4 regions of the Shewanella sp. 0m-8 genome follow, and region 3 is predicted to be linked to each of the others. Evidence: predicted binding sites of a transcription regulator. Region 3 holds the regulator's gene; each other region holds the start of a gene.

Region 1 (3,327 bases), on a different contig from region 3:
ACAGTGGTCAATCAACATCGACCACGGGTAAAAACGAACGCAGGTTTATACCTTAGCATCAACACAAACACAAGCAAGCTATGGTTTATGCTGATACTAAATAACGGCAACTAATGGCAACTACAGGCTTAAATGCTTGTTTACCGCTGCGGCTAACTCATCAGGGTTAAACTTAGCGATAAAATCGTTAGCCCCCACCTTTTGCACCATCGCCTGATTAAACACACCGCTTAATGAAGTGTGTAATACCACTTTAATGTTTCTTAGCTTAGGATCATCACGAATTTCTGCGGTTAAGGTATAACCATCCATCTCTGGCATTTCAATGTCAGAAATAATCAATGGGATCTCAGTTGATACGTCATCAAGCTCTGCCGATATCGCCCGCAGTTTATTCAACGCTTCTCTACCGTCTTTGGCTGTATCTATTTGTAAATCGAGCGAAGTGAGCGCGCGAATAATTTGCTTACGAGCGACCGATGAGTCATCAATCACCATAATGTGGTAATGCTTATCACGGTCAATCGTTAAGGCATCATCCAGCTCTTTACTGGTGTTAGTGTTAACGGGTGAAATTTCATCAAGAATTCTCTCAACATCTAAAATCTCAACTAATTCGTTTTCAATTTCAGTCACCGCGGTCAGATAAGAGGATTTGCCCGCCCCTTGTGGTGGCGGCATAATGGCTTCCCAGTTCATATTAATAATTCGCTCAACTGAACTGACCAAGAAGCCCTGCACACTGCGGTTATATTCTGAGATAATAATGAAGCTGTTTTCAATATTCTCGATTGGACGACCACCGGTTGCCGCACTCAAGTCAATCACCGAAATCATCATACCGCGAACATGAGCAACGCCGCGCACCTTGGAGTTCAATTTTGGTAAGTTTGTTAAAGGTGGACACTGCAACACCTCTTTGACTTTAAAAACATTAATACCAAATCGTTGACGTCCATTTAGCTTAAATAACAATAATTCTAGGCGGTTTTGTCCAACCAATTGAGTCCGTTTATTGACTGATTCGAGAATATTCGACATACATTTTTTGCCTTGTACCTACTCATGTAGGCGATATCTATTTCAATTTAATTAGTGTGTGTAAATAGTCTTTATAATTTGGCTACACTCGGTGTATTTCACACAAGGTTTGACGCCATATTTCACACAACCATCACTTTTAGGCACATTAATTGCTTACTTGGAGCTATCCAAGCGAGTACGGCCTTTTCAGTCAAACTAATGACGCCAACCAATCCAAAAGGATAAAGATGACTGCAGTTCAGCACATAACACAATATTGTCGCATATTAGCGAATCAAGCCACTGCATTCATTATGAAAATCTACTTTTGCATCATTTTAGTTGTACTTTTGACCCCAATGGCGGCAACTGCCACTACAGCTGCCAGTATTCCATCTGTATCGACCATTTCTCAATTAGCTATAGCGGCTATTGAAGAAAAAATTGAAGCGCCTGATAAGGCAAAGATTAATATCAGCCCTCAGAGCCTAGATACGCGTGTCAACTTACCCAACTGCTACTTACCCATCACCGCCGAAATCGCCAGCGATCGTGCTATCCGCCGTAACAATACAGTTAAAATTAGCTGCAACAGTCCAGATTTAAGTTATCCCTGGCAGATGTTCTTATCGGTAAGAGTGGAGATCCTGTACCCTGTTGTAGTCGCAAAATCGACCATGGGGCCGGGTGATCTGTTATCTAGAGACGATATTGCACTCGAATATATTGAGCAAACCACTTTGCGGGGCCAACAGTTTGAAAGTATCTCCGAAGTGATAGGGGCGAGATTAAAACGACGTGTCGCACCGGGGCACCCCATTTTTGCCAACCAACTCTGTATTGTGTGTAAAGGCGATAGCGTGTCGATATATGCGCGCTCTGACAATTTTGAAATTAAAACCGTTGGTGAAGCACTGCATGATGGCAACGTGGGTGATAAAGTTCGCATAAAAAATAGCCACTCCCATAAAAAACTCGATGCTCGCGTCACTGGCGTTGGCCAAGTCGAAGTAAGAATGTAAGAATGTACGAATAGAAGAATGTAAAAAGTCCTAAAGTAACCAGTGATGCTGCCGATAGCATGGGTAAGAAACTCTTTTTTAACTGTTGGATTTCAAAATGGCTATTGATATTAAACAAGTAAACCCTCACGCCAATACGCGAATTAGTACGGGTGCGAGTACCAAAGCAACATCAGCACAAACTGCGCCAACAACACCCACTCCCGCCGCACAGAAAGGCGACTCGGTGTCGATTACCGCACAGGCTCAACAGATCCAAAATGTACAAACTAAGATGGCTGACATGCCAGAAATAGACCAAAAGAAAGTAGACGAAATTAAAGCCGCAATTGCCGAAGGGCGTTACAAAATCGATCCAGATAAGCTTGCAAGTAACATCGCAAACTTTGAAAATGATCTTAAAGATTTAAAGTAAGCGCTATGTGCTAGCTTATGTGCAAAGTAGGACATAACGGGTCAAAGCAGCGAACTCAATAGAGCGAAAATTAACAAGGCCATTATGACAAATTTATCTCAACTCCTTAGCTCACAACACCAAGTGTTGACTGAGCTAAACGCGGTTATTAGCCAAGAAAAACAAGCCTTGCATGCTCAGCAAGCCGATGTTTTGTTGTCGTTAGCCAGCACTAAGGCAAACCTATTGGCTAGCCTTAAACAAAATGATGAGATGATTGCCGTTCAGCCTGATCTAGCCTTATTAAAAACCGATCCTACATTATCTACACAAGTGACCGACACCAAAGTCTTATTAGCCGAGTGCCAACAACTCAATGCTGAAAATGAGTCACTGATTGAATTAAGTTTAGCCAGCTTAAATCGATTCTCACAAGCGCTACAGGTAAGCCGAAATGCGTCGAGCCTAACTTACGATGGCAAAGGAAAAACCTCTAGTATTTCAACGCTTGGAAATAATTTAAAAGCTTAACGGTTTTAAATAAAGGACGCTTCGCTGCGAGGACGTGACTTTGTCTCAATTGAATGTCACTTCGAGAGCGTCGCGTTGCGACTTCTAGATCCTAGGTTAAAGCTAAGACAGGAAACGCGAAGACGAACGGCCTTCGGCCTTACGGCACATGACTGTTTAATTTAATTGAAGGTCACTACAGAACGCTTAGCTTATACAAAAGCAAAGAGCCTAGACATTACAGAGCCCACCGTAACAACTAACATAACGTATCATCGCAATTGTAGCTTGAGCTGTAGCTTGGGCTTTAGCCCATCAAAGCTTACGTATCACTTCAAAACTGACGGCATAAAGGCCGACCTACTTTATAAAGAAGGT
Region 2 (3,327 bases), on a different contig from region 3:
TATCACCCAGTCTTGGCAAGATGAACACCCTATGGTCGCGGTCGGATTTGCACAATTGCAGCAGTTACTGCAGCCTTACTTTGAAGTGCATATCCTTGAACATGACTACGACAGGCTGACGCCTTGGGATGGCATTTCAGGCAACGCTATTTTTGCCTGTGTGAAAATCTAGTCATCGCGATAATATTCGCCGCGCAGTATTATTTGAGCAAACTTAAATGAAAAATGATCCTGCGCGTAAAGCAGAACGTGAATAGATAAAGTGCATGCTCAAAGCCCCATCGTAAACAACCTACTTAGCTTAAGCTTGTTTAATCTAGCGAAATTTTATTTTAGATACTGAAACGTTTAAGACGGTAGTGCTTATTGAATTGCATATACAAAGGAGTGTATATGGTCTCCCCACAGGGACTCGAACCCCGATCGATCGCTTAGGAGGCGACTGCTCTATCCTGTTGAGCTATAGGGAGACGATGCTGATTATACTGGTTTTACACTAGATGAAAAGAGCTGATGAAAAGTCTTTAAATTTAGTTGCTTAATAAATGTTCTGCGGCTGAGCATTTTGCAGGCTAATCCCATTTATTTAGTGATTAACCTGCAATTTACGCCAGTAATGTTAGCCAGTCATTTTAGTGCAGGCTTAAGCCTGCTCCAGTTATAGCTTTATCGCCAAGTCATTAATTTGAATATTGAGCGATGCGGCGATGCCATCTAATACCGCTGTAGCACTTTCTTCTGTCACTTGATCTATGGTGATGGTCGCTTTACTTTTTCCTGCCACCGCGCGCATGTTATCGAGTCTATCGGGCATATTTTGCTGCAATACTAGTTGAAGCGTGTCACCGACTCGAATGCCGTGGCGTCTGCCTAGGTTGAGGATAATCCTATCGGCCTGTTTAGATACCACCTGACCGAGTAGTGGGCGGCAATTTAAGCTGTTATCTAAATCATTGCTAACTTGAGCCAAAATTTGATCAATTACCTGGCCGTAGTCAGAACTCCAGAAACTGGTGCTATTAGAGTTAACCGTTTGCTGGCGCTTAAACTCCCATTCTGCCGCTTGGCTGTATTGTTGACTCCAGACTTTCTCGCCGCTAATACCATGAAAGAGCGATACTCGAATTTGAAAATTACGCATGGGGTCGTTGTCCCACAGCCCAAGGGTACTGGTGAAATCTTCAGTTGATATATCGATGATCTCTGGCAGCAGAATATATTGGCTGTCTGTTATCTCACTCAACCAGCTAGGTAAGCGATAGCCACGCACATCAATTAAAGCTTGGTCTATGTCTAAACGCTCATTGGCATGGGTCAGTGGAAAGCTACTGTTAGAGTGTTGCTCTAGCGTGAAGGCTAAACGCTCTGACAGGTTTTGCTCGAACAGACCAATATTGCCGACTCTAAGCTGGGTTCTGTCTTTGATTAATGCCTGGGGGATTAAAATGGCCGCTTTAAGCTGGCTACTTTGGCAAGTGTCGTTGAGCGGTTCAATGATATCGATACGAACATTGACGGTGATTTCATTGTTTTCAATACGCTCACTGATAAGTTCAACATTTTGGCTTTGCGCCTGATGTGCCATGGCAAAAGTGTCATTGATTAATTGGCCGTTACTGACGGTTTGTTGGCTACTAAAGCGTGCACCGGACTGTAACGTGGCATAACTTACGGCTTGGTGAATGGCGTTTTCTCTTGCTTGAGTGACGTTGTTATCGGTAATTTTTGCTTGGCCACTGGCAGTGATCCACTTGGCTTGTGCTGGCAGCGTGACAACGGATGACATTAAGCACACGAGTGCTGTGATTGAATATAGCGCTGGTTTCATCTTACCTGTCCAGTTTTCGAGAAATTGATGGCATGGTTATTGTGCATAGTTACTCTGCATATTTGTTTGACATAGCTTTTTGCATAGCTTTGTGCCGGATAACTGACAAACCTGCCTTTTAGCAATGAGTTAAGCAATTAACGTGCCTGTATCGGCAGATTTGTGGCTATCCTTTAGCAGGAGTACTCGATGATTTTTTATTAACAGCTGTGTAGAAGAGGACACTGAGCTAGATCTGAGAAGTTTAGGGCCAAAATAGATAAAGTTTTGGGCTGCTTTGCCGATATGAATTTAATAGCATTTATGCGTACGGATAAGGTCGGAACGATTACTGCAACTCGTTGTAGTGATTAACGTCTGATAGGAAGTTTAAACATGTATAAGCCCATTATTTTTCTATCTTTACTGCTGACTATCGGCTGTGCAAGCACCGAGGGCGATAATCCCGCTGAGCAGCAGATGGCTAACGGTTATGGTTTGCCGCATACCGCTGCGATAAATCATTTGTCTCAACAGATGGCCAATGAACTGGTTCGGCAAAACGACAGCTTGCGCCCAAATCAGCCATTGCTGGTGGCAACCCCGGTATTGGTATCAGATATGACATCGACCAATGCGCTTGCTTTGCAATATCAACAAGGTTTGATTGCGGCGTTACATGATCATCAGTTCAATTTAGTTGATATTAATGTCAGTGATGCCCTTAAGGTCACTGCTGATGGTGAGTTTATTATGAGTCGTGATTGGCAGCAATTGTCCTCAGACTTACCGGTTGAGAATGTGGTGGTTTCGACGATGAGTTTATCGACCCAAGGGGTGGCAATTAATAGCCGAATCGTCAATGTGACTAATAACCGTGTGGTATCGGCGGCGCAAGGTTTTGTTAATGCCGCTGCGATGCCTGGTTATATTCGCGTTTCAGAAAAGGTAGTGTCAGAAAATGGGTTACTTTATCGCAATAACCAAGGCGGGCTGCAATCGGTGAAAATAGTAGGGGATAAATAGATGAAAGCCGTTCTTTTATGTGCCGCGTTAACCCTTTGTGCATGCTCGGCACAAGACCGCTATGTGCAGTATGAAACAGAGGCGCCACGCTCTTTTCCCAAGTTGAGCGCAACCGGTTATGCACCGCTGGACACTCAACCTGCAGCTGAACATTCTCAGCGTGTATTAATGGCAATGCAAGCCTCGAAAATTGCGGCGTATCGTGAACTTGCAGAGCAGGTTTATGGTCAACAATTGAGTGCAAGTAGCCAGATGAGTGACTGGATGTTATCTAGTGATGAAATTCAAGCGTCTGTATCGGGCGTTATTCGTGGTGCTAAAATAGTAAAAAGTTATCCTGCTGGTGAGCATTATGTGACGGAACTAGAGTTAGATTTTGAGCAAGTATGGGCACTATATCAGCAGCAACACCGCTCGCAACGAGTGAAAGAAATTACGTATTTTTAAGGGGCAGGGCGTTCGCAGGCTCACTTCGAGGACGCTTCGCTTCTAGG
Region 3 (3,327 bases):
GGGCGATGACAGAGTTATCACCATTATTCAGCCTGAAACCTATCAGGAAGAGAAACCAGAATCGCCAGCGAAAAAGCAGGAACAGCAATGAACCAAATCACCTTAAAAGCGGTCAATCTTGCTAAGAGCTATAAAAATCGTGCCGTCGTACAAGATGTTAGCTTAACCGTAAAGACAGGTCAGATTGTTGGTTTGCTTGGCCCAAACGGTGCAGGTAAAACAACGACATTCTACATGGTGGTTGGCCTAGTACAGAGTGATAAGGGTAAGATCTTTATTGATGATGACGATCTTACGCTCGATCCTATGCATTTACGCGCCCGTAAAGGTATCGGTTACCTACCTCAGGAAGCCAGTATTTTTAGAAAGCTGTCAGTACGTGACAACATCATGGCCGTCTTACAGACTCGTCATGACATCAATAACGAGCAACGTGAAGAACAACTTGAGCATCTACTCGAAGAGTTTCATATCACTCACATTCGTGACAGCCAAGGTATGGCATTGTCTGGAGGCGAACGCCGCCGGGTAGAAATTGCTCGGGCACTCGCAGCTAATCCAAAGTTTATCTTGTTAGATGAGCCGTTCGCGGGTGTTGACCCCATTTCAGTTATCGATATTAAAAAAATTATTGAACAACTTAAGAGTCGCGGTCTGGGCGTACTGATCACCGATCATAATGTTCGCGAAACTTTGGACGTTTGTGAGCGTGCTTACATAGTAAGCCACGGAAATCTGATTGCTGAAGGTACACCTGCCGAAATCTTGGACAACCAACAGGTTCGAGCGGTGTACTTAGGTGAACAATTCAGGCTATAGTTAATTCACAGTATGGAAGCTGAAAAACTCAATATGGAATTATTTCCAAAAAAATCAACGTGTTGAGTTTTTGAGCAACCTTCGCCAGTTCAACGAGCTTTAACGTTTAACTACAGTGTAGGGAATAGCGGTAAAATGAAAGCGTCACTCCAGCTCAAAATGGGTCAACAGCTCACTATGACTCCCCAGTTACAACAGGCCATTCGCCTGTTACAACTGTCTTCTTTAGAGCTGCAACAAGAGATCCAACAAGCATTAGATTCTAATCCGTTACTGGAGCTAGATGAAGAGCAGTCAGATGGCGATATGATCAACGATGAAGATCACTCTGTAAATGACTCTAATAGTGAACTCACCCAAGATAGCGCAAGCGTTGACACCTCCGAAGCCCTCACCCAAGATTCCATGCCCGATGACCTGCCTATGGATACCACTTGGGATGAAGTCTACACCGTTTCCTCTAATGCTAGCTCAGGCGTAAGTCGTGAAGATGACATGCCATTCCAAGGCGAGACTAGCGAAGGCTTATATGAGCATCTTGAGTGGCAAAAGAACCTCACCCCATTTTCAGATAACGATCTTGCTATCGCCACCGCGATTATTGATGCGATCGATGAACGAGGTTATTTAACCCAGAGCTGTGACGAAATTCTCGAAGCGATGGGCGATCCTGAAACTGAACTCGATGAAGTCGAAGCCGTTTTAAAACGAATTCAACATTTTGATCCTATCGGTGTTGCCGCCCGCAACTTAAGTGAATGCCTACTTATCCAGCTAGCACAATATGCCGCAGATACACCGCACATTGAAAATGCAAGATTACTGATTAAAGACTATTTAGACCTTATTGCGGGGCGTGATTTTAGGCAGTTAATGCGTAAAACCAAACTCAAAGAGGATGATTTACGTGAGGCGATCACACTGATCCAAACTCTTAACCCAAGACCTGGGCTTGCCATTGCACGCAGTAAAGATGAATACGTCATTCCCGACGTGTCTGTCAGCAAGAAAAAAGGTCGCTGGGTGGTAGAGCTAAATCCTGACTATATGCCTAAGATTAATGTTAATCAGCATTACGCATCAATGGCGCGTAGCACAACGAATCAGGCCGACGGTCAATTTATCCGTGGCCACCTGCAAGAAGCTAAGTGGTTTATAAAGAGCCTGGAAAGCCGCAACGACACCTTATTGAAAGTGACAAACTGTATCGTCAAATTCCAGCAAGGCTTTTTTGAGTTCGGTGAAGAAGCCATGAAACCTATGGTACTCAATGACATTGCCGAAGCTGTTGAAATGCATGAATCTACCATTTCACGTGTTACCACACAGAAGTACATGCACACCCCAAGGGGCATTTTTGAACTAAAATATTTCTTCTCAAGCCATGTGGGTACCGACGATGGCGGAGAATGCTCATCGACAGCAATTAGGGCATTTATTAAGAAATTAGTCGCAGCTGAAAACCAGAGGAAACCGTTAAGCGATAGCAAAATGGCCCAGCTTCTGGCTGAACAAGGGATTAAAGTTGCTAGACGTACGATTGCAAAATATCGAGAAGCGATGCTGATCCCGCCCTCAAACCAACGTAAGAGTTTATAACTCAAAATTAGGCACATGGAGGATCGATAATGCAAATCAACCTGACAGGACATCACATCGAAATCACCGATTCACTACGCGGTTATGTAGAAGAGAAATTTACAAAGCTTGAACGACATTTCGATCAGATCAATAATGTGCACGTTATTTTGAATGTACAAAAAATGCAGCAGATTGCCGAAGCTAAAATTCACCTTAAAAAAGGGGAAGTATTTGCTATTTCGGAACATGCAGATATGTATGCTGCAATAGACTCCCTGATCGATAAACTAGATCGTCAGGTTATTAAACACAAAGAGAAGCTGACTAAACACTAACGATGGAACTAAGTACCATCCTGCAGCCGGAGTGCACTACCTGCGCCACTCCGGGCAGTAAGAAAAAAGTACTGGAGTTAATCAGTGACATTGCCGCTGTCCAGTACCCAACCCTTTCTTCACAAGAGATCTTTGAAAGTCTCTTGGCACGAGAGAAAATGGGTAGCACGGGAATAGGTAATGGTATAGCGATTCCTCATGGAAGGCTGTCGAATATAGAACGTCCAGTTGCAGTATTGGTTAAATGTGAAGTTCCTATCCCATTTGACTCATTCGATAAGCAGCCTGTCGATATTCTATTTGCTTTATTGGTGCCATCTGATCAGTGTGAGCAACATTTAGCAACACTGTCTTGTATGGCTGAAAAACTCAACGATAAAGCGGTGGTTAAGCAGTTGAGAAAGACCAGCAATGAATCAGAGCTATATCAAGTCATTACCCAATAGCTAACTACTCAGGTCTTTAAGTTATTTATTTTTTACACAAAAGGTAAATGATTTAAAGACCTAAGTAATTATTACAGCAATATTATTTATTCTTATTCACCCGCTCAACTTCTTGCTTTCAGCCTTAAAAAAGTTAATCTATACAC
Region 4 (3,327 bases), on a different contig from region 3:
GTTTGCGCAGCGCTATGGTGTGCTACGAAGAAACCTGTATTGCCACCGGTAAGCTATCAACCGATATTTCTCATGATCATGGTTATAGTTGGCAGCCACTGCTGATTAACGGTGAGTCTCAGGGATTTTTTACTTTGGCTATCGAGGGCAATACACTAGTTGCTGCAGGGCATAATGGCCGTGTTGCGGTGTATCAGTTTTAAAGATTAGTCATTTACCTGCTAAATAAAAAAGCCCCAAACATGACTGTTTAGGGCTTTAAAGACTAATCACTTACGAGTGGTTAGCGGGTCACTCAGAGGATTACAAGCTGTAGTAAAGCTCGAATTCTACTGGGTGAGTTGTTTGGTTGATGCGCTCAACATCAGCAGACTTAAGGGCGATGTAAGAGTCGATAAAGTCGTTAGTGAATACGTCGCCACGAGTTAGGAACTCACGGTCAGCGTCTAGACACTCAAGTGCGTTTTCTAGTGAAGTGGCAACTGTTGGGATTTCTGCTGCTTCTTCAGCTGGAAGATCGTATAGATCTTTATCCATTGCTTCACCTGGGTGGATCTTGTTCTGGATACCGTCAAGGCCAGCCATTAGCATTGCAGAGAACGCTAAGTATGGGTTAGCCACTGGGTCACCAAAACGGATTTCGATACGACGACCTTTTGCACTTGGTACCACTGGGATACGGATAGAAGCAGAGCGGTTAGCTGCTGAGTAAGCAAGCATAACAGGCGCTTCGAAGTGTGGTACAAGACGCTTGTATGAGTTTGTCGATGGGTTAGCAAATGCGTTAATTGCACGCGCATGCTTAATCACACCACCGATGTAGAATAGAGCTGTTTCGCTCAATCCACCGTACTTGTCACCTGCGAACAAGTTAACGCCATCTTTCGCAAGAGACTGATGCACGTGCATACCGCTACCGTTGTCGCCAACGATTGGCTTAGGCATAAATGTCGCTGTCTTGTTGTAAGCGTGGGCCACGTTGTGAACAACATACTTAAGTACCTGAACTTCATCGGCCTTAAGTGTTAGTGAGTTGAAACGTGTCGCGATCTCGTTTTGGCCCGCTGTAGCAACTTCATGGTGATGCGCTTCAACAACTTGACCCATCTCTTCTAGCACTAAACACATAGCACTACGGATGTCTTGTGAAGAGTCTACTGGTGCTACTGGGAAGTAACCACCTTTCACGCCTGGACGGTGACCCTTGTTGCCACCATCGTAGCTAGTACCTGAGTTCCAAGCTGCTTCTTCAGCATCAACCTTGTAGAAACAACCAGACATGTCAGCGCCGAACTTAACATCGTCAAATAGGAAGAATTCTGGCTCAGGACCTACCAATACGGTGTCAGCAATACCTGTTGAACGTAGGTAGTCTTCTGCTTTTTTAGCAATAGAGCGTGGATCACGGTTGTAACCGGTCATTGTGCCAGGGTTTAGGATGTCACAACGAATGTTAGCAGTAGTTTCTGCCGTGAAAGGGTCAAGTACAAAACTTGCAGGATCTGGCATCAATACCATGTCTGATTCATTAATGCCTTTCCAACCTTGGATTGAAGAACCGTCAAACATTTTACCGTCTTCAAAAAAGTCAGCATCGACTTGGTGAGTTGGAATGGTTACGTGCTGCTCTTTACCTATCGTATCGGTAAAACGTAAATCAACAAACTTAACTTCTAATTCTTTTAGTTGTTGTAAAACTGATTCTGCTGACATTCTAAAGTCTCCGAGTAGGGTAAAGGGGCGTCCCTTTGTTTTATCTTTAATATTTAGCGCTTAATGCGATTCTGGCATTCTTAAAGCGAGACTTATGCCAAATTTGTAACTAACTGATAATTAGGGGTTATAATATTTTTATTCTCGATACCGACATCCTTGTTGCACCGTAATGGTGCGCTGGATGGATCGAGATGGTGCACGCGCTATAACAGTGCAGCCGCTATTTTCCCTGTAATCAACTGTTGGCGTCTCGCTAAAAATCGTTACACAGAATAACTAAGCAATGAGTACTTTTATAGGGGGGAGGTCAAGCAAATAACATTAGATTTTCAATAAGTGTTATTAGGATTAAGGACAGTCATGTTTTTTGTTTTTTTGTGAAGAGAATATCCGTTGTTTTCTAGCGGAATTTGAGGCTTAAAATAGCTTTAAAAGGTGAAAATGATGAATTTAAGGAGGAGTGTTTGTCTAGGATGACCTAATAGTGTCACACAACTAAAGTATAAAAAAGTGTGTAAAAAGCAGACGTTAAGGCAAAAAAAATCAATGCGAAAGAGTTATTTTTAACGATTGGTTAAAAATAATCCTGTGAGATAACGCTGAGCTAGAGTAGAATGTCACGCTTTTTATTGCAACTACTATACTAGATTGGTTTTAGTCGTTGGCAGTAACCCCCCCTATATATTATACCGATGGTAAGAGGTTTAGCCGTGTTAGAGAATTTACGTAACATCGCCATTATTGCACACGTTGACCATGGTAAGACTACCTTGGTTGATAAGTTGCTGGCGCAGTCAGGAACCCTTGAGTCTCGAGGAGAAGCCACTGAGCGGGTGATGGATTCAAATGATCTTGAAAAGGAACGTGGTATCACGATTCTGGCCAAGAACACTGCCATCAAGTGGAACGATTACCGTATCAACATCGTTGATACCCCAGGTCACGCCGATTTCGGTGGTGAGGTAGAGCGTGTTCTATCTATGGTTGACTCAGTATTACTACTAGTTGACGCTGTGGATGGTCCAATGCCACAGACTCGCTTCGTGACTAAGAAAGCTTTTGCTCAAGGTCTTAAGCCAATCGTTGTTATTAACAAGATTGACCGTCCTGGCGCACGTCCTGATTGGGTTATTGACCAAGTATTTGACTTGTTCGACAACCTAGGCGCTACCGATGAGCAGCTAGATTTCCCAATCGTTTATGCTTCTGCACTAAACGGTTTTGCAACATTAGATCCAGACGAAACTAGCGCAGATATGACGCCACTTTTCGAAACGATCGTTGAAAAAGTTTCTTCACCAGATGCTGATGCTGAAGGTGATTTCCAGATGCAAATCTCTCAAATCGACTACAACTCATACGTGGGTGTTATCGGTATTGGTCGTATCAAGCGTGGTAGTGTTAAGACTAACCAACAAGTTACTGTACTTGGCGCTGACGGCAAGAAACGTAACGGTAAAATCGGCCAGGTATTAGGTTACATGGGTCTAGAGCGTCACGAAGTTACAGATGCTAACGCTGGTGACATCGTTGCGATTACTGGTCTTGGCCAGTTACAGATTTCTGACACAATTTGTGCCCCTACTAACGTAGAAGCATTACCTCCATTGT

What was found. Region 3 encodes sigma-54, which starts transcription at its own class of promoters, with help from an activator protein. Its sites were predicted from a motif close to GTTGGCACGNNNNTNGNNT; they were not measured.
Region 1: the regulator sigma-54 is predicted to act here: its motif matches at 1,181-1,199, upstream of flgA (flagellar basal body P-ring formation chaperone FlgA).
Region 2: the regulator sigma-54 is predicted to act here: its motif matches at 1,960-1,978, upstream of ACVBIO_RS03080 (flagellar assembly protein FlgT).
Region 4: the regulator sigma-54 is predicted to act here: its motif matches at 1,797-1,815, upstream of glnA (glutamate--ammonia ligase).

Annotation. Positions count from the first base shown of each region.
Region 1 covers NZ_JBRIMB010000004.1:46,629-49,955, forward strand. The annotation lists gene ACVBIO_RS03050 (chemotaxis protein CheV) at 121-1,041, opposite strand; gene flgA (flagellar basal body P-ring formation chaperone FlgA) at 1,338-2,045, shown strand; gene flgM (flagellar biosynthesis anti-sigma factor FlgM) at 2,143-2,460, shown strand; gene ACVBIO_RS03065 (flagella synthesis protein FlgN) at 2,545-2,970, shown strand.
Region 2 covers NZ_JBRIMB010000004.1:50,255-53,581, reverse strand. The annotation lists gene ACVBIO_RS03090 (class I SAM-dependent DNA methyltransferase) at 1-172, shown strand, start outside; tRNA gene ACVBIO_RS03085 (tRNA-Arg) at 395-470, opposite strand; gene ACVBIO_RS03080 (flagellar assembly protein FlgT) at 659-1,828, opposite strand; gene ACVBIO_RS03075 (FlgO family outer membrane protein) at 2,204-2,833, shown strand; gene ACVBIO_RS03070 (LPP20 family lipoprotein) at 2,834-3,280, shown strand.
Region 3 covers NZ_JBRIMB010000028.1:43,671-46,997, reverse strand. The annotation lists gene lptA (lipopolysaccharide transport periplasmic protein LptA) at 1-91, shown strand, start outside; gene lptB (LPS export ABC transporter ATP-binding protein) at 88-819, shown strand; gene ACVBIO_RS13780 (RNA polymerase factor sigma-54) at 955-2,418, shown strand; gene hpf (ribosome hibernation promoting factor) at 2,448-2,735, shown strand; gene ptsN (PTS IIA-like nitrogen regulatory protein PtsN) at 2,738-3,181, shown strand.
Region 4 covers NZ_JBRIMB010000011.1:76,846-80,172, forward strand. The annotation lists gene ACVBIO_RS07765 (WD40/YVTN/BNR-like repeat-containing protein) at 1-203, shown strand, start outside; gene glnA (glutamate--ammonia ligase) at 304-1,713, opposite strand; gene typA (translational GTPase TypA) at 2,427-3,327, shown strand, end outside.